Regions from separate parts of the Cupriavidus sp. GW823-FHT06D04 genome, predicted to be linked through region 2. Evidence: riboswitches for the same ligand, from Rfam matches in the RefSeq annotation. Region 2 holds a riboswitch; the other holds the start of a gene.

Region 1 (14,488 bases), on a different contig from region 2:
TTACATCGGGGCTACTGCCGCCTTCGTACCTCCGCGTTGTCCCGCCAGAACCCCTCGAATGCGCGCGTATGCGTTCTTGGTGAGCTACTTCACTGGGGCGCCCAGCTTGCCCGAAATCGACCGAATACCGGCCTGTTATCCCAGAACTCATGCAAGCTTCCGAATCCGCTAAAATCGCTCCACTTTCCAATCGACCGTGACCGCTGAATGCCCCTCGCGTCAGCGGTATGCGCGAACAGAATCTAGGGTGGCCCGTGGAGCTCGAAACAGTAGTTGAATTCCTCCGTCAGTGGTGGAACAGTGTCGGTCAAAAAATGGCAGTTACGGACCTTTACCTATTCGGTAGTTCGATTTACGAGGACGGCCAGCAATTCGACTCACGCCGCAGTGACCTAGACCTCGTCACGTTGTTGCCGGATAGCGCCAGCGACGCGGTGAGCCGGTTGGAGTGGATGCGCACCATTGGAGAGCAAAAGAAACTGCTTGAGATGCAGCTCATCCCAGTCCTCCAGAGACCGAATGCCGGGGAGCCTATCGTCAGTCTGGTGCCAGTGACCGCCGAGGACCTCGCCGCAGACATCCACAAGTCGAAAGCCTCCCGCTTCTTTGCCGACAACGACTTTTTGCGACTGAGTGATATGCAGACGCTGAAGGGCTTACCGGGCGCCGGTCAGGCTGGTCCACAGCCAGATGCAATTTCCCAGGCTCTTCAATTCGCGCAGGAACTGCGCTCAAAGTATTTGGCAGTTCCAGCGACCGGAGTCGCCAGCGTACTTGCATGGTCCGACGAGGATGACCCGATGCCGAAGCCTGTGATGCGCAGCGCAGCTCAAATCGCAGCTCACGGCGAGCAGTATGCAAGCGAAGCGGAACGGTTTGACGTCAACGTTGGCTTGAAGTACTTCGAAGACTACGTGTTCCGCCGGAGACACGAGAATTCGCTGTATCGTCAGCTCAGTGCTTGGCTGACAGCGCGCAGCGGTGGTCGAGGGAAGCGCACCGGCCTGCAGCCCGATATGCACCTGTTCATGGGGGAGGTCATTTTCGACCTCGCCGTGAGCGCCAGCAATTCGCTGGAATCCCCAAGCACGGTGGGCAACAAAACGGAGCCACTGACGAAAGGTGAAGTTTCGAGGCAGCCCGCGCTGGTGGTCGAGTTTCAAATTGGCCGCAACGGGCATCTGGTTGGCGAGCCAGAGAGTCTGCAAGCTTCGATAGATGAGGCCGGGTTCAATCTCAGGTGGCAACACCGGCCATATTTCTCAGTCCGAATGCCTGAGAAGGATGTCGACGACGAGATTGCTGCTTGCCAGGCGAAGGGAGACCCTGCATCTCGAACCCGACGGATTGAACTGCTTGACGAAAAGCGCTGGCAAGCTCTGAGACGAAACGATTTGGAGCGCGGCTTTGAGGCGTTGCTGTACTACCAGCGTCCATTGTTCCCGGACGCCGGGACGCGGGCCAACGCAATGATACTTGCGATGCAAAGCTACGCACTACTCTGTCACGAGAAGGGAACCCTCGGCGCATCAGCCTTTGGCGGTTCGTTGGTCGCCGTCAATTGCGCGCTTGAGGACACGCCCATGAAGACGGTCATCCGATTTGGAATACCTCAGCAAAAGCTCAAGACATATCTGAGCAAGACGTTTGGCAAGCCGAGTGTGCTCAGCCTGGCAGCGAAGAATCAACCACTGCTTTCGTTACCGGGCGACCTCGTCGCGATACACTTTGTACCGCTTCTTGTGAAGAGCCTCGTCGACACGATATCAGAGGGTACTGATATTGTGAATACGGTCGACACCTATGTAGAGCATGCTTGTCAGCTTGGTCGTTGGACAGTGGGTGTCCAATGACAGAAGGCGCGCAAAGGCCCGCCACCTAGTCTCAGCGAGAGTCCCACGGTCGTTGGGCGGATTAGGTAATCCATGCCCACAAGTTCAATTTCCGAGCCGTGGGCCGATTCCGCTTGGCCCTGCGCAACTATACGAAGCCCTCTAAGGCAGTGTTCGACCACACGACGGCGAGATGCTAGATATGCTTAGTAAGACCTAGCCGCACGAAAACAATGCTTCTTGTGGCGTCCTTCGCTGCGATGCAAGCTGTGCTCAAAGTCTGAAAGCGCTTGCGCGCTCAAGGGTTACTTGCGCGCATGGCTGACGCGAACGTCCAATTCTTCTGCTACCTGAAGCGCCCAAGCGCGCCAGTGGCACTGCTTTCGCTGTCCTGCGGCGACGCTTCCCCGAAGCCGTTCAAAGAATTGTCCGAAACAGGAGGCACGTACAAAAGTCAGCAGCCGAGGCACGACCCGTAGCACGTAGGCATGCGTTCTTCAGAAAGCACGAAGAACTTTTTCGGGCTTGCAAGCACGGGGCCCGCCGTGAGGTCCTTCGAGAGTTGAAAGCGGGTGGATTGCGAATGGGTCGCCAAGAAGGCGGCGTCGTCCACCGGCTTGCCACCGCCGCTCCAACCGAGAACAGCTGGCTTGACTTAGCCGGCGGCAGCCAAGACGCAATGCTGCGCGCGCTAACCGCCATAAATTGGACTGGTGTCGCATCAAGGACATTTTGCGGCGCTTGAGGCACGCGGAAAGTACCATGACATGTCGTTTACGACAACTCATGGGTATCACCACAGGCGTCACCGCACTACACATCGGGAAGAAATTTGGCGCGCCCGGCTGGGATCGAACCAGCAACCCCTGCCTTCGGAGGGCAGTACTCTATCCATTGAGCTACGGGCGCACAGGACGGTTTTGCAACCGGTTTGTGGGTACAGCGGTTGCGGCGGGCGAGTGCCGCCGCAGGAAAGTCGCATAGGATACCGCTTTTGCCCCGTGCCGTCCATGCGGGCCCGCCATGGGCTTCAGGGAACGTCTCGCAACCGCCGCTTTTTGGCACTGGCGGGGGGCCTTTGGCGCTATAATCGCCAGCTATTTGCGTCAAATCGTGCCCGCCACACCGCCGATGCAATGAGTCGACCGGGGTCAAGGCCGCGCGGCTTGTTGTCGGCGACAATCAGGCCCGGTCCGGGAGACAGTCCGCAGCGCGCAAATAACGACAGACCCAAGTCAGGCAAGGGCCGCAGCCAGCACGGGCGGTCCGGATGGGGCCGGACAGCGGTCAGCAAATGACCAGACCGGGCCAGAATAAGCACGCCGAGCGTAAGCGGCCAGAAGGTTTCCTGCAAAACTGAGAGTTCTGTATGAGCGACGTCCACAACGAACACGACGAACACGAGTCTCCCATCAAAACCCCGAAGCAGCTGATCGCAGTCGTGATCGCGGCTTTCCTGGTGCCGATCATCGTGATCATTCTGCTGGTCAACTTTGTCGGACACGGCTCGACGGAAAGCGCCGGAGTTGCCACCACGGCGGAAGCCGTCAACGACCGCATCAAGCCGGTTGCCTCGCTCGAAATCAAGGATCCCAACGCGCCGCGCGTCTTCAAGACGGGCGAGCAGGTCTACAAGGAAATCTGCGCCGCGTGCCACGCTACCGGCGCCGCGGGTGCACCCAAGTATGCCAACGCCGGCGACTGGGCCGCGCGCATCGGCCAGGGCTTTGACGGCCTGATGAAGTCGGTGATGAACGGCAAGGGCGCGATGGCCGCGCGCGCCGGCACCACGCCGGACGACTACGCCGACTACGAACTGGCCCGTGCCGTGGTTTACATGGCCGATGCCGGCGGCGCCAAGTTCCCGGAGCCGGCTGCCCCGGCTGCCGCCGCGCCGGCGACCGCCGCAGCCCCTGAAGCAGCCGCCGCTCCGGCCGCCGCTGCCGCGCCTGCACCGGCAGCGCCCGCTGCTGCGGCCCCGGCAGCTGCTGCCGCCGCACCCGCTGCTGCGCCGGCCGCTTCGGCCGACGTGGGCAAGAAGGTCTACGAGCAGGTCTGCGCCGCCTGCCACGCCGCCGGCGTAGCCGGTGCGCCCAAGTTCGGCGACAAGGCCGCCTGGGCGCCGCGCCTGAAGGAAGGCATGGACGCGGTCCACAACTTTGCGCTCAAGGGCAAGGGCGTGATGCCGCCCAAGGGTGGCTACGCTGGCCCGGACGCGGACGTGATCGCCGCCTCGGACTATATGGCCAGCGCCGCCAAGTAAGTCCTTCCGCTGCAAACGAAAAGCCCGCGCAATGTGCGCGGGCTTTTTTTCGTCCGTACCGCCTGCGCGGCCGCTACACCACGCGCGAGTACCGCGGCACGAAGCGCACCGGCTGCGCGCCATCGTTGGCGGCAGCGGCCCGGGCACCAGCGTCCGCGGGCCGCGCGGCATCCTCGCGCAGGTAACGGTCGAACACCATCGCCACGCGCCGCACCAGCAGCCGGCCCAGCGGCGTCACGGTGATGCGTTCCGGCGCGCATTGCACCAGCCCGTCCGCGCCCAGTGCGGCGAGGTCGGCCAGCTCAGGCGCAAAGGCCGTGCTGAAGCGGATGCCGTGGCGCGCTTCCAGCGCCGGGATATCAAGTACCCCGTTGCACATCAGGTCGCCGATGATCTCGCGCCGCAGGTGGTCGTCGGCGTTCATCGCCACGCCGCGCGCCAGCGGCAGGCGGCCGTGGTCGAGCGCGCCGTAGTACTCGTCCAGCGTGCGCGCATTCTGCACGTAGCGCCCCGCGATCGCGCCGATCGCGGAAATGCCGAGCCCGACCTGGTCGTAGCCGGCGTGCGTGGAGTAGCCCTGGAAGTTGCGCTGCAGCCGCCCTTCGCGCTGGGCCACGGCGAGGTCGTCGTCGGGCAGCGCGAAATGGTCCATGCCGATATAGACGTAGCCCTCGGCGGTCAGCCGCTCGATGGTGGAGACCAGGATGTCGAGCTTCTCGCCGGCGGGCGGCAAGGCATTTTCGTCGATGCGGCGTTGCGGCTTGAACACATGCGGCAGGTGCGCGTAGCTATAGACCGAGAGCCGGTCGGGACGCAGCGCCAGCACCTGCTCGATGGTGCGGCCAAAGCGCGCCGCGGTCTGGTGCGGCAGGCCGTAGATCAGGTCCAGGCTGACCGAGCGGAAACCCAGCGTGCGCGCGGCATCCACCACGGCGCGGGTCTCTTCGAAGGGCTGGATGCGATGGATGGCCTGCTGGACCTCAGGATCGAAATCCTGCACGCCCAGGCTGACGCGGTTGAAGCCCAGTTCGGCCAGCAGCGCCATGCGGGCGTGGTCGACGCGGCGCGGATCGATCTCGATCGAATGCTCGCCCTCGGCCGCCAGCTCGAAATGCTCATGCAGCAGCGCCATCACGCGGCGCATCTCGTCAGGGTCGAGGAAGGTCGGCGTGCCCCCGCCCCAGTGCGACTGCAGCACCTGGCGGCGCGGCCCGAGCCGGCCTGCCACCAGCGCCATCTCGCGGCCCAGGTAGTTGACGTAGCGGGCGCTGCGGCCATGGTCGCGCGTGATGATCTTGTTGCAGCCGCAGTAGTAGCAGATGTTCTCGCAGAACGGGATATGCAGGTACAGCGACAGCGGCGCCGGCGCATCGGCTCGGCAGGCGGCCAGTGCGTCGTGGTACAGCGACAGGTCGGGGCCGCTGCGGAAGCGGTCGGCCGTCGGGTACGAGGTATAGCGCGGGCCGTTGCCGTCGAGGCGGCCGGCCAGCGCGCGGAAGTCGGATAGCGCGCGGCGGTCGGGCGCAGGGGAGGTCATGGCAGACGGGGTCATGGGGGCGCGGGGGTATGGGTGTGTGACGGCCCATCGTAGGGCCGCACCGCCGCTGGCGCGTTGACCGCCGTCAAGCGCGGGCCTTGGACCTGCGGGCGGCGGGCGTCACATTGGTGTCATGTGTGGCGGATACGCTGCGCGCCACCGCCGGCCTGCGCGTCACCTGCCCCTGCAATGCCAACTCCCGACCAGACTCCGATGTTTCCGCCGTACCCACCGCTGCGCAGCCACCTGGCAGCGCCGGCCCGGCAACGGCGCCGCCTACTTGCCGCCGCCGGCGCGGCACTGGCCCTGCCCGCCTGGCCAGCGCTGTCGCAGACGCAGGCGCAGGCGCGCCGCACGGTCGTGGTCGGCCACCTGCTCGACCGCGGCGGCGCACAAGCCGACCTTGCGCGCGACTACCTGGCCGGGGCCAAGGTCATGTTTGACGCCGTCAACGCCGGCAACGGCCCGGTGCGCATCGCGCACGTCGTCCGCGATGCCGATCCCGACCCGCACCGCGCGCTGGCGCAGGCGGTGTCGCTGGCCGATACCGACCGCGCCGAGCTGCTGTTCGGCCCCGGCGACCGGCTGTTGCCGGCGCTGGCCGCATCGGCCGAGCTGGGCCGGCGCGGCGTCCAGATCGTGGCGCCGCTATCGGGCCTTGGGCTGACGGCCGACAACGTCTGGTTCACCCGCGCCGACTACCAGGCCGAACTGGACGCGGCGGTACGTCAGCTGCGCAGCTATGGCCTGACCAGCATCGCGCTGGCCCTGGCGCCGGACTTCGCTGCCCCCTCGCTGGCCCGGCTTGAGGCGCAGACCGGCGCGCGCGCGGTGCCGCTCGACGCCAATCCCGATGCCGCCGCCCGGCGCATCGCCGCCACCCGCCCGGGCGCGGTGATCGTGGCGGGCGATACCCTTGCCTACGCGGGGCTCGGCCGCGCGCTGGCGGTGCAGGGCTGGTACGGTTTCCTGGTCGGGCTGTCGTCGGTCAGCGCCACCGCCGCGCGCGAGATCCTGGGCGCTGGCTACAGCGGGGGCATGGTGCTGACCCAGGTCGCGCCCGGGCCGCAACAGGCCACGCTGCGGGTGGTGAAGGAACACGTGGCGCGCATGAAGCAATACCTGGATGAGCCGCCGTCGCCGGCCACGCTGGCCGGCTATATCGGCGCGGCGTGGCTGGCGCGCGCGCTGGCTGGCCTGCGCGGCAGCGGCGCGGCCGAGATGCGGCGGGCGCTGCAGGGGCGCGTGGACGTGGGCGATTTTTCGCTCGACTTCACGCACGGGCAGCGCGGCTCGCAGTACGTCACGCTGGCGGCGTCAGCCGCGCGGTAAGGACAGGCGCGCGCGCAGGCCGCCTTCAGGGCGGTTACTCAGGGTCAGCTCGCCGCCATGGCGCGCGGCAATGTCGGCCGCGATCGACAACCCCATGCCGACCCCGCCGGTGGCGCGGCTGCGCGAGGATTCGACGCGGTAAAACGGCTCGAGCACGCGCGGCAGCTCGTCGGGCGGGATGCCGGGGCCGTTGTCGCAGATGTCGATCAGCACCCGCTGCGGGCTGTCGGTCAGCACGATGCTGGCCGCGCCGGCGTAGCGCCGCGCATTTTCCAACAGATTCACCACCGCGCGCCGCAGCTCGGACGGGCACGCCAGCAGCGGCTGCGCCTGGCCGCCGAGCGCGACCTCGTGGCCGGTCTCGGCGGCATCGTCGACCACCGCCTGCAGCAGCGCCAGCACATCCACGCGCTGGCGCGGGCCGCCGGCTTCGTCGCGGTCGCGCAGGTAGTACAGCGTGGCATCGATCAGGCCGTTCATCTCGGCTAGGTCCTGGCGCAGCCGGTAGCGCACGTCACGGACATCCGCGCTGTCCATGCGCTCGATGCGCAGGCTCATGCGCGTAAGCGGCGTGCGCAGGTCGTGCGACACCGCCGCCAGGAAACGCGATTGCTGTGCCAGCTGCGTGCGGATGCGCTGCTGCATATGGTTCAGCGCCTGCGCCGCGGCACGCGCTTCGGCCGGGCCGGCGCGCTCGTCCAGCGGCGCGGCGTGCACGTCCTGCGCCAGCCGGCCGGCACCGCTGGCCAACTCCTGCACCGGGCGCGCCAGCAGGCGCGCGCCGGCCCACGAAGCGGCCACAATCGCCGCCACCTGGAACAGCAGGCCCAAGTGCGGCGGCCAGGGCCAGCGCGGCGGCGGCCGGGGCGGCATGCGTTCGCCGGACACCCCGGCGGGCGCGCCTTCCGGCCGCGGCCCGGGCGGCCACGCCTCGGGCCGGGGCGGCGGCCCGCCGGGGCGGTCACGCAGCACGCGCTCGCTGCCCGGCCGCGGGAACAGGCTTTCGATCACGGTCATGCCAAGCAGGTGCATGGCCAGCATGATGGCAGCCATCACCACGAACAGTCGCACGAACATCGAATCATGGCGCGCCAGCCGGCCCATTCGCGTTCATCCTTCCTGCGTGGCGGTAAAGACATAGCCCACGCCGCGCACGGTGCGGATCAGCGTGGGGTCGCGCGGATCGTCGCGCAGCTTCTGGCGCAGCCGTGACACCAGCAGGTCGATGCTGCGGTCGAACACATCGAGGCCGCGGCCGCGCGCCTGGTTGATCAGCAGTTCGCGGTCGAGCACGCGGTTGGGCTGTTCGACAAAGGCCAGCAGCAGGCGGAATTCGGCATTGGACAGCGGCACCACCACCTCGTCGCGGTCGACCAGCTGGCGCAGCGTGGTGTTCAGGCGCCAGTCGCCGAAGCGCACCTCATGCCCGGAAGGCGCCGCGCCCTGGCGCGCGTCGGCGCCGTGGCCACGGATACGGCGCAGCACGGTGTGGATGCGCGCCACCAGTTCGCGCATCTCGAAGGGCTTGGTCACGTAGTCGTCTGCGCCAACTTCCAGCCCGACCACGCGGTCGGCCAACTCAGCGCGCGCGGTCAGCATGATGACCGCGACTTCGGTGCGCGCGCGCAGTTCGCGACACAGCGCCAGGCCGTTTTCGCCGGGCAGCGACAGGTCAAGGATCACCAGGTCGTAGCGCGTGGCGGCCATCGCCTGCCGCATCTCGGCACCGCCCTCGACGCCGTCGGCCTGCATGCCGAAGGTGGACAGGTAGTCGGCCAGCATGGCGCGGATCTGGGGATCGTCGTCGACGATCAGCAGGCGGATGGGAAGCGTGGGGGTGAATTCCATAAGCGAAGGGATCGGCATATACCGGTAGCAAGGGCCGGTGCCGGGGGCATGCGGTGCCCAACTTTACCAGCCCGCGATGCCCCCACTATGCCGGCTTTGTATCAGCCCTGATACGCAGCCTTGCCGGCCAGCCATGCTTTGTACGGGATTGCAGTACGGGCCTGACCAAGTGCTCAAGCATTGGCATGCGGCCTTCCCTAGCATGGACCGGCATTGACCCGAGCCAACCGCGGGCATCGCGCGGCACGTTGCCACGACGGTGTCTGCCATCACAGGAGAACGCTATGCCATTTCCGCCGACCCGCCTGCGCACCGCCGCTTCCCTGCTGGCGCTGTGCACCGCGTGCCTGCTGGCCACGCCGGCCAGCGCGCTGCAATCCGGCCCGCCGCCGACAGGGGCGATGCCGCCACCGCCCTCCGCGCCGGCATCCGCCGAGTCGCTGGGACTCAGTGCCGCGCAGGCCAAGCTCTGGCAGGCCGCACGCAGCGCCACTCGCGAAGCCGAGGCCCATGCACTGGAACTGCACGCGCGCCTGCTGCGCGAGACGGCCGACGAAACCCCCGACGCACCGCTGCGGCCGCGCGCGCAGGCCATGGACCGACTGCACGATGCGCTGGAGCAGGACCGCCGCGCGGTGCGCGAACGCTGGCTGGCGCTGGACGACAGCCTCGACCCGGCCCAGCGCCGGCGCCTGCGCGCCGCGCCCGAAGCCGCGCGCTGGATGGGCTTGCCGCCCGCGGGCGCGATGATGATGCCGCCGGGCGGACCGCAGCGGTAGGTTCGCGGCCGCGGCAAAAAAACGCCCCCGCACGCTCGCGCGCCGGGGGCCGAATAACAGGGAAGTTCCGAACGAGACGTCCGGCGCAGCAGGCAGACCGGGCGGGCCTGCCGCGGCGCCACCCGCGCACACGGCGCGAGCAGCACAGCCGCCATACTAGGGACGCCTGCGCCCGGCGTCTTGTCAGCCTCGCAGGCCTTTGTATCGGGACTGTAGCGCCCGTTCAGCCCGGGGCCGTCTTGCCGCCGGTTCCCAGCAGTGCCTTGAGCGCGCCGAGCCGGTCCTTGGGGCTCATCGCCGGGGTTTCATCGACTGGCGCAGGCGCTTCCTCCAGCTTCATCTCGCCGATAAAGCGCGAAGGCTGGCACGAGTAGGTCTCGCGCGCGCGCTTGCGCTTCTTGCACCAGCTGACATGCAGGCTGCGCTGCGCGCGGGTGATGCCGACATACATCAGCCGCCGCTCTTCCTCGATCTTTTCGTCGCTCATGTCCTCGTCTTCGCGGCAGTGCGGCAGGATGCCCTCTTCCACGCCGACCAGGAACACGTGCGGATATTCCAGCCCTTTGGACGCATGCAGCGTGGACAGCCGCACCGCGTCGGGGTCTTCCTCGCGGCCTTCCAGCATGCTCATCAGCGCCACGGTTTGGGTCAGTTCGAGCAGGTTCTTGCCTTCGCTGCCGAAGCCGTCGGCATTGTCGAAGCCGGTGGCTTCCTCGCCCTCGGCGCCTTCTGGCTTGGTGCCCTTGCGCTTGAGCCAGTCCAGGAATTCCAGCGTGTTAGTCCAGCGCGACTGCGCCTGCCGTTCGTCGAAGCTGTCGTACAGGTAGGCCTCGTAGTGGATGCCTTCCATCAGGTCGTCCAGCACCACGGTGGCCGGATCCTTGGCCGCGCGGTCGGCCAGCCGCACCATCGATTCGCAGAATATGCGCAACGGCTCCAGCTGGCGCGGCTGCAGCTTGCCTTCGATGCCGCCCATCATCGCGGCCTCGAACAGCGACACCTTGGCCTGGCCAGCAAAGGTGCCCAGCGCTTCCAGCGTGGTGTTGCCCACGCCGCGGCGCGGCGTGGTGATGGCGCGGATAAAGGCGGGATCGTCGTCGGGGTTGGCAATCAGGCGCAGGTAGGCGCAGATGTCCTTGATCTCGGCCTTGTCGAAGAAGCTCTGGCCGCCCGACAGTACATAGGGAATGCGCTCGCGCCGCAGGATCTGCTCGAACAGCCGCGCCTGGTGGTTGCCGCGATAGAGGATGGCGTAGTCGCGGAACTGCGCGCGGCGCTCGAACTTGTGCGCGGACAGGCGGAACACCACCGACTCGGCCTCGTGCTCCTCGTCGTTCATCGGGTGGATGGCGATGGGGTCGCCCATGCCGTGCTCGCTCCACAGCTTCTTGTCGAACAGCTTGGGGTTGTTGGCGATGACCGCGTTGGCCGCTTCCAGGATGCGCACGGTGGAGCGGTAGTTCTGCTCCAGCTTGATCACCTTCAGGTCCGGGAAATCGGTCTGCAGCCCGCGCAGGTTGTCCAGCGTGGCGCCGCGCCAGCCATAGATGGCCTGGTCGTCGTCGCCCACCGCGGTAAAGGCCGGCGCGCGCAGGTGCGAGCCACCCGCCAGCAGTTTCAGCAACTGGTACTGGCAGGCGTTGGTGTCCTGGTATTCGTCGACCAGAAAGTAGCGCAGGCGGTTCTGCCACTTGAGTTGCACGGCTTCATTGCGCGCGAACAGCTCGGCAGGCAGGCGGATCAGGTCGTCGAAATCCACCGCCTGGTAGGCGTGCAGCGTTGCCACGTAGTTGCGGTAGACCAGCGCGGCCTGGTGCTCGTCGGCATTGGCGGCCTGCGCGATCGCTGCCTCCGGATCGACCATGCCGTTCTTCCACAGCGAGATCGTGCCCTGTACGCCGCGGATCAGCTTCTTGTCGGTGGTGCCCAGCTGCTCCTGGATCAGGCCGAAGCAATCATCCGAATCCATGATCGAAAACTGCGGCTTCAGGCCCACGTGCTCGGCCTCCATGCGCAGGATTTGCACCCCGAGCGAGTGGAAGGTACAGACCGTCAGCTGCTTGAGCGGGATGCGCTTGCCCTCGCGCGTGGTCTTGCCCTCCATCAGCTTGCCGATACGCTCCTGCATCTCCTTGGCGGCCTTGTTGGTAAAGGTGACGGCGGCGATATGGCGCGGCTCGAAACCCTTGTCCTCGATCAAATGCGCGATCTTCTGCGTGATCACCCGGGTCTTGCCGGAGCCCGCCCCGGCCAGCACCAGGCAAGGGCCGTCCAGGTAGCGGACGGCTTCAGATTGGGCGGGGTTCAGGCCATGGGTCATGCGAGGGATGCGGTTGGAGGCGGGGAAATCAGCAGGAACAGCGGAAGGCCAGGCGGGACACGCCGGCACCCCAAAAACGGGCTCGGCGGCAAAGCTGACGATGTTAACACGCTGGCCGCGGCAGGTCAGTCAGCGCAAACCGCGTTGACAGGGCCGGTTGTGTCACTGGCGTAACACTTCGTAAAGGCCGGAGCCAATCGCGCAACGCAACGCTCTAACTGATATGTCCCCCCGGCCTGCGCGGCAGGGGTGACATGCTTGAATCATCACACCGGAGCCAATAATGAAAACCCTGCAGACTTTGACCAAGGTGACCCTGATCGGCGCGACCGTCGCGGCCTTTGCCGGTTGCGCGGACATGACCCCGAAGCAGCGTAATACCGCCATTGGCGCGGGCGCGGGTGCCGTGGGCGGCGCCATCCTCACCGAAGGCAGTGCGCTGGGTACGCTGGGTGGCGCGGCCGTGGGCGGCGTGATCGGTAACGTTGTCACCGACGACAAGAAGAAGTAAGCCAGACCCGCAGCGACAGGTACGGCAGGCTCCCTGGCCGGTTTGACAAAGGCCGGGGCCTCCCGTACATTGCGCGCATCCGACCGGGAGAGCGCGCATCGCCTGCGCCGCCGAAGGGGTATCACCCGAAAACTCTCAGGCACCACGGACCGATCGGATCGGCATGCAATATGCACACGATGCATGCCGCACTCTGGAGAGCGGCACCCGCCATTCGTGGCGAGCGTGCCCACCGAAGGGGCGCACGAGGATGGGGTCCTGCAGGATCCGCCTTGTAATCTCTCAGGTATCGAGGACAGAGGGGTCATCCGCCGCAGCGGATTGCTACGCCACATTCAGGCGCGGCGAGCGTTGCGGCGGATGGCCCTTTTTTGTTTTCGCCAACCGAGATTGCCCCCGAGGATTCCATGACGCTCCAGGCCACGCCCCTCAACGCCATCCACCGCGCCCTCGGCGCCCGCATGGTTGATTTCGGCGGCTGGGACATGCCGGTCAACTACGGCTCCCAGATCGAAGAACACAATGCCGTGCGCACCGACGCCGGCATGTTCGACGTGTCGCACATGTGCGTGGTCGACCTCACCGGCGCCAATACCCGCAGCTTCCTGCGCGGCCTGCTGGCCAACAATGTCGACAAGCTGCAGACCCCGGGCAAGGCGCTCTACTCCTGCATGCTGGATGAGAAAGGCGGCGTGATCGACGACCTGATCGTCTACTTTTTTGCCGAGGACCGCTTCCGCCTGGTCGTCAACGCCAGCACCGCGCTGGGCGACATCGAATGGATCCGCGCGCGCAATGCCGCCACCGGCAGCGATGTGACCATCACGCCGCGCCGTGAAGATGTTGCGCCTGCAGGCGTGCAGCCTCTGGCCATCGTCGCCGTGCAGGGGCCCAACGCCCGCACCACGGTGTGGAGCACCTTCCCCTCGACCCAGCCGTCGGACACGCTCAAGCCCTTCAACGCCGCCGTGGTCCAGGACCCGGCCATCGGCGAGATCATGGTGGCCCGCACCGGCTACACCGGCGAAGACGGCTTCGAGCTGGTGGTGCCGGCCGAAAACGTTGCCGCCGTCTGGGAAAAGCTGAACGCCGCCGGCGTGCGTCCGGCGGGCCTGGGCGCGCGCGACACCCTGCGCCTGGAAGCCGGCATGAACCTGTACGGCCAGGACATGGATATCAACACCTCGCCGCTGGATGCGGGCCTGGCCTGGACGGTGGACCTGCAGAGCGAGCGCGATTTCACCGGCAAGGCAGCACTGGGCGCGGCCGGTTCGCGCCAGCAATTCCTCGGGCTGATCCTGCGTGACAAAGGCGGCGTCCTGCGCGCCCACCAGAAAGTGATCACCCCGGCCGGTGACGGTGAAATCACCAGCGGCACCTTCAGCCCGTCGCTGTCGCAGTCCATCGCCTTTGCCCGCCTGCCGAAGGATGTCGCCGTGGGCGATACCGTGCAGGTGGAGATCCGCGACCGCAAACTCAACGCGACTGTGGTTAAACTGCCGTTTGTGCGTAATGGCAAGGCACTCGTGAGCTGAGGCTCATACCAACGGTCGCCCTCGCCTGCCGGCGCTTGCCGGGCAGGCATCACCCAACAAGAAACAGATCTGTATCCGGAGAACCTCCATGAATTTCCCCGCTGACCTCAAGTACACCGAGTCGCATGAGTGGGTACGCGTCGAAGCCGACGGCACGCTCACCATCGGCATCACCGACCACGCGCAGGACGCGCTGGGCGACATCGTCTTCCTGGAACTGCCCGAAGTGGGCAAGTCGGTCGGTGCCGGCGACGCGCTGGCAGTGGTCGAATCGGTAAAGGCCGCTTCTGACATCTACGCCCCAGTGGCCGGCGAAGTGATCGCCGTCAACGAGGCCGCCACGGCCGCGCCGGAAAGCGTCAATGCCGACGCCTTCGACGCGTGGCTGTTCAAGCTCAAGCCGGCCAACGGCGACGACGTCAACGGCCTGATGTCGGCCGACGCCTACAAGGCCAGCGTCGGCGCCTGACGCCGGCGGCGCCGGTCCAACGATGGACCGGCCACTGCAGACTGACGCGCGCCGTCCCGGCT
Region 2 (14,488 bases):
CTGGTGCATCTCCCATAGCGGGCTCAGTTCACGCAGGCGGGTAACGGTCTCGCTGACCTGCCGGATGACTTCGTCCACCTCTGCCTCGGTGGTGTAGCGCCCCAGCGTAAAGCGGATCGAGCTATGCGCCAGCTCGTCGCTGCGGCCCAGCGCCCGCAGCACGAACGAGGGCTCCAGCGAGGCCGAGGTGCAGGCCGAGCCCGACGACACCGCCACGTCCTTGATGCCCATGATCAGCGATTCGCCTTCGACATAGTTGAAGCTGATGTTCAGGTTGTGCGGGATACGGTGCGCCAGGCTGCCGTTGACGTAGACCTCGTCCAGCCGCGACAGCCCCGCCAGCAGCCGGTCGCGCAACGCGCCCACGCGGCGCGCTTCCTCCGCAAGTTCCAGCTTTGCCAGCCTGAAGGCCTCGCCCATGCCCACGATCTGGTGCGTCGGCAGGGTGCCTGAGCGCATGCCGCGCTCATGCCCGCCGCCGTGGATCTGCGCCTCGATGCGGATGCGCGGCTTGCGCCGCACGTAGAGCGCGCCGACGCCCTTGGGGCCATAGACCTTGTGCGCCGTCACGGTGAGCAGGTCGATCTTCAGCGCTTCCAGGTCGATGGCGATCTTGCCGGCGGCCTGCACCGCATCGCAATGGAACACCACGCCCGCAGCGCGGCAGAGCTCGCCGATCTGCGCGACTGGCTGGATCACGCCGATCTCATTGTTGACCATCATCACCGACACCAGGATGGTGTCCGGCCGCATGGCCGCGCGCAGCGCGTCAAGGTCGACCAGGCCGTCGGTGCCGACGTCGAGATAGGTCACCTCGAAGCCCTGCCGTTCCAGCTCGCGGCAGGTATCGAGCACGGCCTTGTGCTCGGTTTTGACGGTGATGATGTGGTTGCCCTTGCCGCGATAGAAATGCGCCGCGCCCTTGATCGCCAGGTTGTTGCCCTCGGTGGCGCCGGAGGTCCAGATGATCTCGCGCGGGTCCGCATTCAGCAGCGCCGCCACATGCGCGCGCGCGGCCTCGACCGCCTCTTCCGCCTGCCAGCCGTAGTAATGGCTGCGCGATGCGGGGTTGCCGAACTGCTGGTGCAGGTAGGGAACCATCTTCTCGACGACCTGGGGGGCGACCGGTGTCGTCGCGCTGTAGTCCATGTAGATCGGAAGGGTCTTCGGCTCGGATTGCATAGCGCTCATTCCTGGAGGCGGATGTGGGGACGACCGTGGGCAAAGCGTACCCGGTGGTCAAGGAAAGTGGGGCCGAGTCTAGCACCGGGTAGCGGCCGTTCGCGGCGGTGCCATGCTGCCGGTAGGGTTGCTTGACGCGCGGACAGCTGCAATTCCGGCCGCGTGGCGATACCTGTCCGCTAGCCGGAAAACCTTGTCCGGCAACGGTTTCCGGACTTCATTGAGTCTCCTCGGGAGGCTGTCCGGCTCCGCACTCTAGGGTTTCCACCAACTTGAATGGCGTTGTTTTATAGCATTCAATAAAACCTAAGTTACAAAGGTAAATAAACAAAATAACCGGTTGGATGAGAACACTTGTGTAGGAGTCGTGATGGCTGAGTCATCTGTTGGTCAGGGCGTCAAAGCGGACGCCGAAGCGGACGCAGAAGCGCACCGCCGCTTCAGGAATGCGTTGGCGATGTTTGCAACAGGCGTTGCCGTGATTACCGCGCCGCGCGAAGAAGGGCTGCCGGTCGGCATCACGGTGGCGTCGTTCAACTCGGTATCGCTGGACCCGCCGCTGGTGCTGTTCTCGGTGGACCGCCGCTGCCTGAGCCTGGGCGACCTGCGCAGCGCGCGGCGCTATGCCGTCAACGTGCTGGCCGAGGCGCAGCAGGATATCTCGAACCGCTTCGCCAGGGCCAATTCCGGCAAGTGGGAAGGCATCGGTTTCAGCAAGCGCAACGAGGACAGCCACGTGCTGCTGCCGGACGCGCTGGCCACCTTCGAGTGCGAGCCCTATGCCATGCACGACGGCGGCGACCACGTGATCTTTATCGGGCGGGTGGTCCGTCACCAGGCCCGCCAGGACGGCCGGCCCCTCATCTTCTTTGGCGGCAAGTACCGGGCACTGGAAGACAGCCCGGCCGCCGCCTGAATCCACAAGAACAGACAGTCAGCACAGGAGAACGACATGATCAAGACCGGTAATCAGCACATTGTCATGCTGCGCGATGGGCGCGAGGTGTACCTGGACGGCAAGCGGGTGACGGATGTCACCAGCCACCCGGCCTTCCGCAACTCGATCCGCAGCTACGCCAACCTCTACGACTTCCAGGCGCAGCCCGGCAATGTCGACAAGATGACCTTCCAGCCAGCGGGCACCGACCGGCGCGTCAGCCGGATCTGGGAGCTGCCGACCAGCTACAACGAGCTGGTCGAACGCCGCCAGATGCTGGAAGCCTGGACCGAGCTGCACTACGGCTTCATGGGCCGCTCGCCCGACCACGTGGCCTCTTGCATCTCGGGCATGTACATGGGCATCGATGTCTTCGAGCAGGCCGATCCGGCACGTGCCGGCGCGCTGCGCGACTACTACCGCTATGCCCGCGACAATGACCTGTTCCTCACCTATGTGATCGTCAACCCGCAGGCCAACCAGTCCAAGTCCGCGCACGAGCAGGAAGACAAGTACCTGGCCGTGGGCATCGTCGACCAGGACGCGGAAGGCATCACCGTGCGCGGCGCCAAGATGCTGGCCACCAGCGGCATCATGGCCAACGAGGTCTTCTGCAGCTGCATCCAGCCGCTGCGCGAGGGCGACGAGATGTATGCGCTGTCCTTCGCGGTGCCGATGAACACCAAGGGGCTGAAGGTGATGTCGCGCAAGTCGTATGAAGCTAATGCCACCTCGGTGTTCGACAACCCGCTGGCCAGCCGCTTTGACGAGAACGACGCGGTGCTCTATTTCGACGACGTCAAGGTGCCGTGGGAGCGCATCTTCGTCGCGGGCGACGTGGGCTTGTGCGCCAGGCAATTCCACGCCACGCCGGCGCACGTCTACCAGAACTACCAGTGCCAGGTGCGGCTGATGGTGAAGCTGCGCTTCCTGGTGGGCCTGGCGCACCGCATCACCGAGATCAACGGCACCAGCAGCTTCCCGCAGGTCAGGGAAATGCTGGGCCAGCTGGCCGCAGAGGCGGGCATGGTCGAGGCCTGGGTCTACGGGATGGAAGCCAAGGGCCAGGTCGGCAAGCACGGCTACTTCGTGCCGGACCGCAGCATGCTGTACGGCTCGCAGGTGGTGACCCAGCAGCTCTACGGCAAGGTGCTGGCCACGCTGCGCGAGCTGGCCGGCGGCGGCATGATCATGCTGCCGTCGAGCATCGAGGATTTCGCCAATCCGTCCCTCGCCGGGATCATCGCCAAGACGCAGAAGTCGCCGGTGTGCAGCCCGGAAGAGCGCGTCAAGTTCTTCAAGCTCGCCTGGGACGCGGTCGGCTCCGAGTTTGCGTCGCGCCACAACCAGTACGAGATGTTCTATGCCGGCGCCACCTTCGTCACCAAGGGCCATGCCTATCGCACCTACGACTGGCAGAACGCATCCGGCCTGGTCGACAACATGCTCGGCAGCTATTCCCTCGAAAGCGAACTGGCCAAGCTGCCGCAGGCCGCCTGACTTCCCGCACCTTTCCCAATTCCCGCATCGAACACGGAGATCGACATGGCAATCACCAAACTTCACGACGAGTTCCACACCCTGGACCTGGAGTCCGGCTGGGAGGTCCCCCACGGCTATCCGTCGGGCATCCAGCAGAAGATCCTGTCCGGCTCGCTGGACGAGAACGGCCGCAGCGGCAGCCGTACGCGCCTGCTGCGCTTCCAGCCCGGCGTGTTCACCACCTCGCCCTTCGTGCATGAGTACTGGGAAGAGGTCTACCTGCTCAGCGGCGACCTGACTGTCGGCAACGACGCCAATGGCAAGGGCGGCGAAGCCTTCGTCCCCAACACCTACGCCTGCCGCCCGCCCGGCGCCTTCCACGGCCCGTTCAAGTCCGACGGCGGCTGCATGCTGCTGGAGATCCACTACTACGACCCGGCCTGATCATGGAAGCGACCATCGCAACCGCGCAGCGCCAGCTTGCCGCGGGCAGTGCCAACGCGCTGTCCTTGCTGGCGTCATGCGTCGAACGTATCTGCAATCCCGGCAGCGAAGGCGCTCGCGTATTCCCGCATGGCGTGAGCATGGCGGCGCGCAAGCAGGCCCAGGCCAGCGACATGCTGCGCGAGCAAGGCGTGGTCGGGCCGCTGGCGGGCGTGCCGGTATCCGTCAAGGACCTGTTCGACGTGCAGGGCGACGTGACCCGCGCCGGCGCACGTGTGCTGCCGGAGCGTGCGGCCAGTGCCGACGCGCCGGCCATCGCGCGCTTGCGTGCGGCGGGGGCGGTGTTTGTCGGACGCACCAATATGACCGAGTTCGCCTACTCGGGCGTCGGCATCAATCCGCACTACGGCACCCCACGCAATCCCTACGACCGGCAAGCCGGCCGCATTCCGGGCGGCTCGTCGTCAGGCGCTGCGGTGTCGGTGACCGACGGCATGGCCCTGGCGGCGATCGGCTCGGACACCGGCGGTTCGTGCCGGATCCCGGCGGCATTGTGCGGCATCGCTGGCTTCAAGCCCACGGCGCGGCGCGTGCCGCTGCAGGGCACGGTGCCGCTGTCGCCCAGCTATGACTCGGTGGGCTGCCTGGCCAACACCGTGGCGTGCTGCGCCGCCATTGATGCCGTGATGGCAGGCGAGGCGCCGCCCGCGGGGCCGGCGCCGCTGGCCGGGCTGCGCCTGGCGGTGCCCAGCGGGCTGGTGCTGGAAGGCATGTCGGACGAGGTGGCCGAGGTCTTCAGCCGCACGCTGCGCCGGCTGTCCGCGGCGGGCGCGCTGCTGCAGGACGTGAGCTTCGACAGCTGGGACCAGCTGGCCGGCATCGGCGCGAACGGCGGCCTGGTCGCAGCGGAAGCCAGTGCCTGGCACGGCAGCTTGCTGGCTGAGCAGGCCGATCGCTATGACCCGCGCGTGCTGTCGCGCATCCGGCTGGCTGACGGGCAGCGTGCCGCCGACTACCTGCGCATGCTGCAGCGCAGGGGCGAGCTGTGCCGGCAGGCCGATGCCGAGCTGGCGGGCTTCGACGCCGTGGTCCTGCCCACCGTGCCGGTCGTGGCGCCGCGCATCGCGAACCTGGACGACGACGAAGCCTTCTTCAGCACCAACCGGCTGCTGCTGCGCAACCCGGCCATCGCCAACATGCTCGACCTGTGCGCGCTGTCGGTCCCGTGCCATCGCCTGGGCGACGCACCGGTGGGACTGATGCTGTTCGGGCGCCACCTGTCCGACCGCAGGCTGCTGGCCATCGGCATGGGCATCGAGGCGGCATTGAGGCACGAGCGGGGCTGAGCCCCCGCAGCACTACAGAAGTACCCATAACTACAGTGGAGACAACAATGCCTGATATCCGTACCGGCGCCGCCGTACTGGCCTGCGCCACCCTGTTCGCGGCGACTGCTTCCGCAGTCGACCCGGCCCCCATCAGCGACGGCGTGGTCAAGATCGGTGTGCTGACCGACATGTCGTCGATCTTCTCCGACATCGGCGGCAAGGGCTCGGTGGTGGCCGCGCAGATGGCCGTGGACGATTTCGGCGGCAAGGTGCTGGGCGCCCCCATCCAGGTGGTCAGCGCCGACCATCAGAACAAGACCGACGTCGCCGCCACGCTGGCGCGCGGCTGGCTCGACAACCAGAAGGTCGACGTGATCCAGGACGCGCTGCCGTCCTCGGTCGCGCTGGCCGTGTCCAACCTGGGAAAGCTCAAGCACAAGATCGTCATCGCCAGCGGTGCCGGCACCACGCGCCTGAGCAATGAAGACTGCTCGCCCTACACCATCCAGTATTCGTACGATACGTACGCCTTTGCCGCCAACACGGTCAAGACGCTGGCCCGGCGCGGCGACAACAGCTGGTACTTCCTGACGGTCGACTACGCCCTGGGCGCGTCGCTGGAGAAGGACGGCACCGAGGCGCTGTCCAGTGTCGGCGGCACCCTGAAGGGCAAGGCCAGGCATCCGATCAACTCCGCCGACCTGTCGTCCTACCTGCTGCAGGGACAGTCCTCGGGCGCAAAGGTGATCGGGCTGGCCAACGCAGGCGCCGACACGGTCAATGCGATCAAGACCGCTGCCGACTTCGGCATCAACACCGCGGGCAAGCAGAAACTGGCCGGGCTGCACATGTTTATCAGCGACATCCACAGCCTGGGGCTGCAAGCCGCGCAGGGCATGACGCTGACGACATCGTTCTACTGGGATCGCGACGACGCCACGCGCGCCTGGTCGCAGCGCTTCTTCGAGAAGACCGGACGCATGCCAACGCTTGTGCATGCCGGCGTGTACTCGTCGACCACTCACTATCTGAAAGCGATCCAGGCCGCGCGCACCGACGACAGCGATGCCGTGCTGGCGCGCATGCGAGAGACCCCGGTCAATGACTTCTTCGCGAAGAACGGCACGATCCGCGCCGATGGCCTGATGGTGCACGACATGTACCTGGTCGAAGTGAAGCGGCCGCAGGAGTCGAAGCGGCCGTGGGACTACTACAAGATCAAGACCGTGATCCCCGCGAGCGAGGCGTTCCGCCCGCTCAGCGCCAGCGCCTGCCCGCTGGTCAGGAAGTAAGCCCATATCCCTCACCGAGGTCGGCATTCCAGCCGGCGCTCCACCCCATTGCAGAGAGCAACCGATCATGAAGACCCTTACCTTTGAACTCGACAGCCGCCAGGGCAAGTCGCAACGCACCGTCACCATCCACCAGCTCATCGTGGCGGGCTGGACCGGCCGCGACGTCGAAGCCATGGAAGCCCACATCCGGGAACTGGAAGAACTGGGCGTCAAGCGCCCGCCCTATACCCCGGTGTTCTACCGTGTGGCTGCGCAACGCCTGGGGCCGGCCCCGGAGATCCAGGTCAGCGGCGAGGCCAGCAGCGGCGAAGCCGAGTTCCTGCTGGTCCGGGACGGCGATGACATCCTGGTGGGCATTGCCTCGGACCATACCGACCGCGAAGCCGAGACCTACGGCATCACCGTGTCCAAGCAGATGTGCGAGAAGCCCTGTGCATCGGCCTTGTGGCGCCTTTCCGAGGTGGAAGGCCACTGGGACCAACTGGTGCTGCGCTCCTACGCCACCATCGACGGCGAGCGCGTGCTGTACCAGGAAGGCCCGGTGACCGCCATGCGCTCCCCGGCGGACCTGCTGCAGCGCTTCTGCGGCCATGGCGGCGAGTTCGGGGAAGGCTCTGCGATGCTGTGCGGAACACTGCCCGCGATCGGCGGCATCCGCCCGGCCGAGCGCTTCGAGATCGAGCTGGAAGACCCGGCGCTGGGGCGCACGCTGCGCCACGCCTACGCGGTCGCTGCGCTGCCCGTGGCGGGCTGAGCATGCCGCGCCATCCCCACTGCCACGGCAGCGCCACGGAGTCACGGCCATGCACCACGACCTGATACTAGAGACCCGCAACCTCGGCAAGGCCTTCCGCGGCTTTACCGCGGTGAGCGACGTCAACCTGCGGGTACGCCGCGGGTCGATCCATGCCTTGATCGGGCCCAACGGCGCCGGCAAGACGACTTGCTTCAACCTGCTCACCAAGTTCCTGGAGCCGACCACCGGCACCATCCTTTTCAACGGCATCGACATCACCCGTGAAAAGCCCGCGCAGATCGCGCGGCGCGGCGTGATCCGTTCGTTCCAGATCTCGGCGGTATTTCCGCACCTGACGGTGATGGAGAACGTGCGCATCGGGCTGCAGCGGCAGCTCGGCACGGCGTACCAGTTCTGGCGCAGCGAGCGCTCGCTGGACGTGCTCAATGACCGCGCCATGGAGCTGCTCGAACAGGTCGGCCTGACCGAGTTCGCGCAGACGCTGACGGTGAACCTTCCATACGGCCGCAAGCGCGCGCTGGAGATTGCCACCACGCTGGCAATGGAGCCCGAGCTGATGCTGCTCGACGAACCCACGCAGGGCATGGGCCACGAAGACGTGGACCGCGTCACGCAGCTGATCAAGAAGGTTTCGGCGGGCCGCACCATCCTGATGGTGGAGCACAACATGAGCGTGGTCTCGTCGATCGCCGACAAGATCACCGTGCTGCAGCGTGGCGCGATCCTGGCCGAAGGGCCGTATGCGGAAGTCTCGAAGGATCCGCGCGTGATGGAGGCCTACATGGGCACCGTCGACGCGGACCTGCAGGGCGCGCACTGAGACGGGAGACCAATGAGATGACGACATCCAACACACCCGCGCTCGAGATCAGGGACCTGCACGCCTGGTACGGCGAATCGCACATCCTGCATGGCGTTGACCTCACCGTGAACCGCGGCGAAGTGGTCACGCTGCTGGGCCGCAACGGCGCTGGCCGCACCACCACGCTGCGCGCGATCATGGGACTGACCGGCACGCGCAAGGGCTCGATCAAGGTCAATGGCCACGAGACCATCAGCCTGCCCACGCACAAGATCGCGCACTACGGCATTGGCTATTGCCCCGAAGAACGGGCGATCTTCTCCAGCCTCTCATGCGAAGAGAACCTGATGCTGCCGCCGGTGCTGAAGGGCGCCGACACCAGCAAGGGCATGAGCGAGACCGATATCTACGAGATGTTCCCGAACCTGAAGGAGCGCCGCCAGAGCCAGGGCACGCGTCTTTCCGGCGGCGAGCAGCAGATGCTGGCGGTCGGGCGCATCCTGCGCACCGGCGCCAACCTGCTGCTGCTCGATGAAATCTCGGAAGGATTGGCACCGGTGATCGTGCAGGCGCTTGCGCGCATGATCCTGATGCTCAAGCAGAAGGGGTACACGGTGGTGATGGTGGAGCAGAATTTCCGCTTTGCCGCGCCGCTGGCGGACCGCTTCTACGTGATGGAGCACGGCAGCATCGTCGAGCGCTTCGCGGCCAATGAGCTGCAGGCCAAGATGCCGGTGCTGCACGAACTGCTGGGCGTATAAGGAGCGACTCATGAATCTGTTTGAAATCCCGCTCCCGGCGCTGCTGTCGCAGCTGTTGCTCGGGCTCGTCAACGGCGCCTTCTACGCCATGCTGAGCCTGGGCCTGGCGGTGATCTTCGGGCTGCTGAGCGTCATCAACTTCGCGCACGGTGCGCTCTTCATGCTGGGCGCGGTGCTGGCGTGGGCCGGCATGACCTATGCGGGGCTCAGCTACTGGGCGATGCTGCTGCTGTCGCCGCTGGTGGTGGCCGCGCTGGGCGTGGTGATCGAGAAGACCATGCTGCGCTGGATCTACAAGCTCGACCATATCTACGGCCTGCTGCTGACGCTGGGCATTACGCTGGTGGTCGAAGGCATCTTCCGCTCGGTTTATGGCGTGTCCGGGCTGCCCTATGGACCGCCCGAGGCGCTGCAGGGCGCCTCCGACCTCGGCTTCATGCGCTTGCCCAATTACCGCGTGTGGGTGGTTGGGGCATCGCTGGCGGTCTGCCTGTCGACGTGGTACGTGATCGAGAAGACCAGGCTGGGCGCCTACCTGCGCGCTGGCACCGAGAACGCCAAGGTGGTCGAGGCGTTCGGCGTCAACGTGCCGCGGATGGTGACGCTGACCTATGGCTTCGGCGTGGCGCTGGCCGCGTTTGCCGGGGTGCTGGCCGCGCCGGTCATGCAGGTATCGCCGCTGATGGGCCAGAACCTAATCATCGTCGTGTTCGCGGTGGTGGTGATCGGCGGCATGGGCTCGATCATGGGTGCGATCCTGACCGGCTTGGGGCTGGGCGTGATCGAAGGGCTGGCCAAGGTGTTGTACCCGGAAGCATCTTCCACCGTTGTCTTCGTCATCATGGTGGTGGTGCTGTTGTTGCGCCCGGCAGGGCTGTTCGGAAAGGAGAAGTGATGAGCGGACAATCTATCGCCGCAATCGGCGTACGGCAGCAGCAGGTGGCGGGGCGCCTGCCAAAGCAGGTGATATACGGCGTGGTGCTGGCGTGCCTGCTGGCCGCGCCACTGGCCGGTGCGTATCCGGTGTTCGTGCTCAAGGTGCTGTGCTTCGCGCTGTTTGCGTGCGCCTTCAACCTGCTGATCGGCTATACCGGGCTGCTGTCGTTCGGCCATGCGGCCTTCTTCGGCGGCGCTGGCTATGCCGCCGGCCATGCCTTGAAGGTCTGGGGCGTGACCCCGGAAATCGGCCTGATCCTGGGCACCGCTGCGGGCGCGCTGATCGGCTACGTGGTGGGCTCGCTGGCCATCCGCCGGCAGGGCATCTACTTCTCGATGATCACGCTGGCGCTGGCGCAGATGCTGTTCTTTATCTGCCTGCAAGCGCCGTTCACCGGCGGCGAGGACGGCCTGCAGGGCATCCCGCGCGGCAAGCTGTTCGGGGTGCTGCCGCTGTCGGACGACCTGACGCTGTACTACGTGGCGCTGGCGATCATCGTGGCCGCCTTTGCGCTGATCGTGCGCACGGTGCATTCGCCGTTCGGGCAGATCCTGAAGGCGATCAAGGAGAACGAGCCGCGCGCGGTGTCGCTTGGCTATGACGTCGACCACTTCAAGCTGACCGCCTTCGTGCTGTCGGCGGCGCTGTCGGGGCTGGCCGGCTCGGTCAAGGCACTGGTGCTGGGCTTCGAGACGCTCAGCGACGTGCACTGGTCGATGTCCGGCATGGTGATCTTGATGACGCTGCTGGGGGGCCTCGGCACGCTCACCGGGCCGATTATCGGCGCGTTTGTTGTGATCGCGCTGGAGAACAAGCTTGGCGAACTGGGCGGCTACCTTGCGGCGGTGACGGGCATCGACTGGTTCAACGGGTTCGGTGAATCGGTGTCGATGGTGACGGGCATCATCTTCATCGTGTGCGTGCTGACTTTCCGCAAGGGGATTGTGGGGAGTTTGGGGCGCGGACCCGAATGAGGCGAAACCCGTCCATGCCCCTAGTTCTCTCCCCTCTCCCCTAAATGGGAGAGGGGGGAAAACATCTGCAAGTTCAGGCTCAGGCCTTGGCCAATGCCAGCGACGCACCCGGCGCGACTGCCAGCTTCGCGCCGAGATGCTGGTAGACAATCCCCGCCACCATATCCGCAGTCACCGCCGACAAGGTCCACCCCAGGTGCCCGTGCCCGGTGTTGTAGAAGATGCATGCCGTCCGCCCGCGCCCCACACGCGGCAGCATATCCGGCATCATCGGCCGCAGCCCGGCCCAAGGCACCACGCTGCGCGTGCTGACGCCGGGGAAGCACTGCTGCACCCATTCCACCAGCGGGCGGATGCGGTCGGCGCGGATATCGCGGTTGTAGCCATTGAACTCGGCAGTGCCGGCCACGCGGAAGCGGTCGTCGCCCAGGCGGCTGGTGACCAGCTTGGTTTCGTCGTCGAGCAGGCTCACCACCGGTGCCGCGGCGCGGCTGGCTTCATCGGTCAGGTTGACCGTGATCGAATAGCCCTTGACCGGATAGATGTTGACGCGGTCGCCCAGCCCCGCGGCCAGTGCGCGGCTGGCGGTGCCGGCGCAGATCACGGCGCCGTCGAAGGTGGAGCTGGCCGTGTCGGCGCCGTCCTGAACGGTCACGGTGGCGCGCCTGCCGTCGGTCTTCACCGCCCGCACGTCCTGGCCGTACAGGCAGCGCACGCCTAGCCGATCGATGGCCGCGGCCAGGCCGCTGGTGAACTTGTGGATGTCGCCGGTGGAATCGCTCTCGGTGAAATAGCCGCCATAGTAGGACCCGGCCAGCGTCGGCTCGATCGCGCGCATCTCCTCGGGCGTCACGGCGCGGCGCTCCAGCCCGCCCTGCGCCAGCAGCGCTGAGACCCGGCCGGCATGGTCGAAGCCGGCCTTGTCGCGGTAGATATGGAGGATGCCTTCCTTCTTCAGGTCGAAATCGATGCCTTCCTGCGCCGCCCAGTCGAACAGGTGCTCACGCGCGGCGATGGCCAGGCGCGCGGTCTCGATGGTGTTACGGCGGTAGTGGGGGATCGCGGCGATGAACTCGGCGAACCAGGACAGCTTGTGCCAGCTGGGCCGGGGATTGAGTAGCAGCGGGGCGTCGTTGCGCAGCATCCATTTCATGCCCTTGACGATGGTCGACCAGTGGGTCCAGACCTCGGCGTTGGAGGCCGACAACTGGCCGCCGTTGGCGAACGAGGTCTCCATGGCGGCATAGCGGTGCCGCTCGAACAGCGTGACGGAGAATCCGCGCCGGGCCAGCGCGTAGGCCGTGGTGACACCCGTGATGCCACCGCCGATGACAGCGATTGATTTCATGATCTGCAGGTTCCAGGAACGTCGATGGTGGGAGCCCGGACGCAATATGCGTGGCGGACGCCCCCTCTGTTCTGGACCTGAGAGATTCACGACACCCGGCCGCCAGGGCGGGGTACGCTTGCTCCTTCGGTATGCCGGCGGACGATAGCGTCCGGCATTCTTCAGAGTGCACTGACTGGTGATGCCGGTCCTTTTGCCTGAGAGTTTCCGGGGCGGTTGCTCCTTCGGCGCTGTGCGCGGCGGGCGCCGCGATAGTCTCTCCCTGCATCACATTGGCTTGACGCCAATCGGGGCAATGTAGTGACAAGGTCCGACGTTGGATATGCGGGTTAACACTTAGGCGGCCTGCCGCCCGCGTCGCTATGTCGCATCGGCCTGCGTCCCCATGCCCCATAAAATGTCAGCGCTCGCTCTCGGGGAGAAGCGCCGTATGCTGCGCTCAGGTGGAGTGAGCCAAAAAAAAAGACGACAACAAGGCTTTCCAGTGAAGAAAAATCGCATTGCACTGGCCGTTTCGGCGGTACTGATGGGCCCCGCCGTCGCCGCCGCCCAGGTGGTGGACGCGCTCGAGCCGCTGCAGGAGGTGGTGGTCTCGGCCAAGTCGGAGCGCGGCGAGACGCCGGCCATACCGCCCAACACGCCCTCGCCGGCCTACGGCATCAGCAGCCGCCGCATGGCCGACTTCAATGTGGTGAACACGGAAGACGCCCTCAAATACGCGCCCAACCTCGCCGTACGCAAGCGCTTCATCGGCGATATGAACTCGATCATCTCGGTGCGCAGCACCAGTTCGCGCCAGTCGGCGCGGGGGCTGGTCTATGCGGACGGCCTGCTGCTGTCCAACCTGCTGGGATCGGACTTCAGCTTCCCGCCGCGCTGGTCGCTGGTCAACAGCGCTGAGATCGAGCGCATGGATGTGCTGTACGGCCCGTATTCGGCGCTGTATCCCGGCAACTCGCTGGGTGCGACGGTGCTGATCACCACGCGCACGCCGGAGAAGTTCGAGGGCGATGCCAGCGTGCAGCTGTTCACGCAGCGCTTCAGCCTGTACGGCACGCACGACAACTTCAACGGGGTCCACGCCAACGCCTATGTGGGCGACCGCGTCGGCCCGTTCTCGTGGCTGGTCAGCGTGGACCGGCAGGACAGCAAGAGCCAGCCGCTGAGCTTCTATACCGCGGCGCGCTCCACGGCCCGTGCCACTTCCGCCGACAAGCCGGTCACCGGCGCCCACTTCGACCAGGACCAGACCGGCCGCGACCGCGTGGTGATGGGCGTGAACAGCGAGGGCGTCACGCATACCGTGCAGGACCAGCTCAAGCTCAAGCTTGGCTACGACATCACCAATACCCTGCAGGCGCAGTTCACTGCCGCCTACTGGCAACAGGACCGCTCCAGCGCCACGGGCAGCTACCTGCGCGATGCCAGTGGCAACGTGGTGTCGAACGGTCCAGTGAATATCGGCGGCTACGAGTATGTGATTCCCGCCAACGCCTTTGCCCCGAGCAATGGCGAGGACGCGCGCTGGCTCTATGGCCTGTCGCTGCGCACGCGCAACGAGACCGGCTGGAATTTCTCGGGCGTGGCGTCGCTGTTCGACGTCAGCAAGGACATCAGCCGCAGCGCCAACACCGTTGGCAGCGGGCCGGGCACGGTGACCTATGGCGACGGCACCGGCTGGCGCACGCTCGACCTGAAGGCCGACTACCGCCCGCAGCAGCTGCAGGGCGGGCACTGGGTCACGTTCGGCTATCACTACGACAACTACCGGCTGAGCAACACCACCTACAACACCTCGGACTGGCAGGCGGCCACCATCACCGCCTTCAACAACGCCTTTGCCGGCAAGACCGAGACCCAGGCGCTGTATGCGCAGGACGCCTGGTACTTTGCCGAGGACTGGAAGCTGATCCCCGGCGTGCGCTACGAACACTGGCGTGCCTATGACGGCAGCCGCAGCCAGCCCGGCGCGGATATCGGCTACCCGGTGCGCAGCGAATCCAACTGGTCGCCCAAGCTGGCGCTGGAGAAGGCCTTCGGGCAGGACTGGCTGGGCCGGTTGTCGCTGGGCCAGGCCTATCGCTACCCGACTGTCAGCGAGCTGTTCCAGGGCCGCATCACCGGGACCGCGCTGATCAACAACGATCCCAACCTGCGGCCAGAGCGGTCGTTCTCGAAGGACTTGACCTTCGAGCGCACGTTGGATTCGTCGTACTTCCGGGTCTCGGTGTATGAGGACGA

Evidence for each region. Region 2 has a riboswitch for glycine ahead of AC1Q7H_RS06430 (D-amino acid dehydrogenase). Riboswitches for the same ligand answer to the same signal wherever they lie in the genome.
Region 1: another riboswitch for glycine. It lies ahead of gcvT (glycine cleavage system aminomethyltransferase GcvT); the one in region 2 lies ahead of AC1Q7H_RS06430 (D-amino acid dehydrogenase).

Annotation. Positions count from the first base shown of each region.
Region 1 covers NZ_JBXAHL010000010.1:129,716-144,203, forward strand. The annotation lists gene AC1Q7H_RS15375 (hypothetical protein) at 255-1,853, shown strand; tRNA gene AC1Q7H_RS15380 (tRNA-Arg) at 2,666-2,741, opposite strand; gene AC1Q7H_RS15385 (c-type cytochrome) at 3,202-4,095, shown strand; gene hemN (oxygen-independent coproporphyrinogen III oxidase) at 4,169-5,647, opposite strand; gene AC1Q7H_RS15395 (ABC transporter substrate-binding protein) at 5,822-6,964, shown strand; gene AC1Q7H_RS15400 (sensor histidine kinase) at 6,950-8,068, opposite strand; gene AC1Q7H_RS15405 (response regulator) at 8,075-8,812, opposite strand; gene AC1Q7H_RS15410 (hypothetical protein) at 9,097-9,591, shown strand; gene AC1Q7H_RS15415 (UvrD-helicase domain-containing protein) at 9,815-11,911, opposite strand; gene AC1Q7H_RS15420 (YMGG-like glycine zipper-containing protein) at 12,195-12,422, shown strand; glycine riboswitch at 12,497-12,584, shown strand; glycine riboswitch at 12,606-12,731, shown strand; gene gcvT (glycine cleavage system aminomethyltransferase GcvT) at 12,830-13,957, shown strand; gene gcvH (glycine cleavage system protein GcvH) at 14,046-14,426, shown strand.
Region 2 covers NZ_JBXAHL010000003.1:75,344-89,831, reverse strand. The annotation lists gene AC1Q7H_RS06485 (IscS subfamily cysteine desulfurase) at 1-1,182, opposite strand, end outside; gene AC1Q7H_RS06480 (flavin reductase family protein) at 1,553-2,098, shown strand; gene AC1Q7H_RS06475 (4-hydroxyphenylacetate 3-hydroxylase family protein) at 2,135-3,619, shown strand; gene AC1Q7H_RS06470 (cupin domain-containing protein) at 3,665-4,045, shown strand; gene AC1Q7H_RS06465 (amidase) at 4,048-5,391, shown strand; gene AC1Q7H_RS06460 (ABC transporter substrate-binding protein) at 5,439-6,665, shown strand; gene AC1Q7H_RS06455 (DUF2848 domain-containing protein) at 6,733-7,422, shown strand; gene AC1Q7H_RS06450 (ABC transporter ATP-binding protein) at 7,472-8,245, shown strand; gene AC1Q7H_RS06445 (ABC transporter ATP-binding protein) at 8,263-8,988, shown strand; gene AC1Q7H_RS06440 (branched-chain amino acid ABC transporter permease) at 8,999-9,883, shown strand; gene AC1Q7H_RS06435 (branched-chain amino acid ABC transporter permease) at 9,883-10,899, shown strand; gene AC1Q7H_RS06430 (D-amino acid dehydrogenase) at 10,979-12,292, opposite strand; glycine riboswitch at 12,304-12,422, opposite strand; glycine riboswitch at 12,423-12,521, opposite strand; gene AC1Q7H_RS06425 (TonB-dependent receptor) at 12,678-14,488, shown strand, end outside.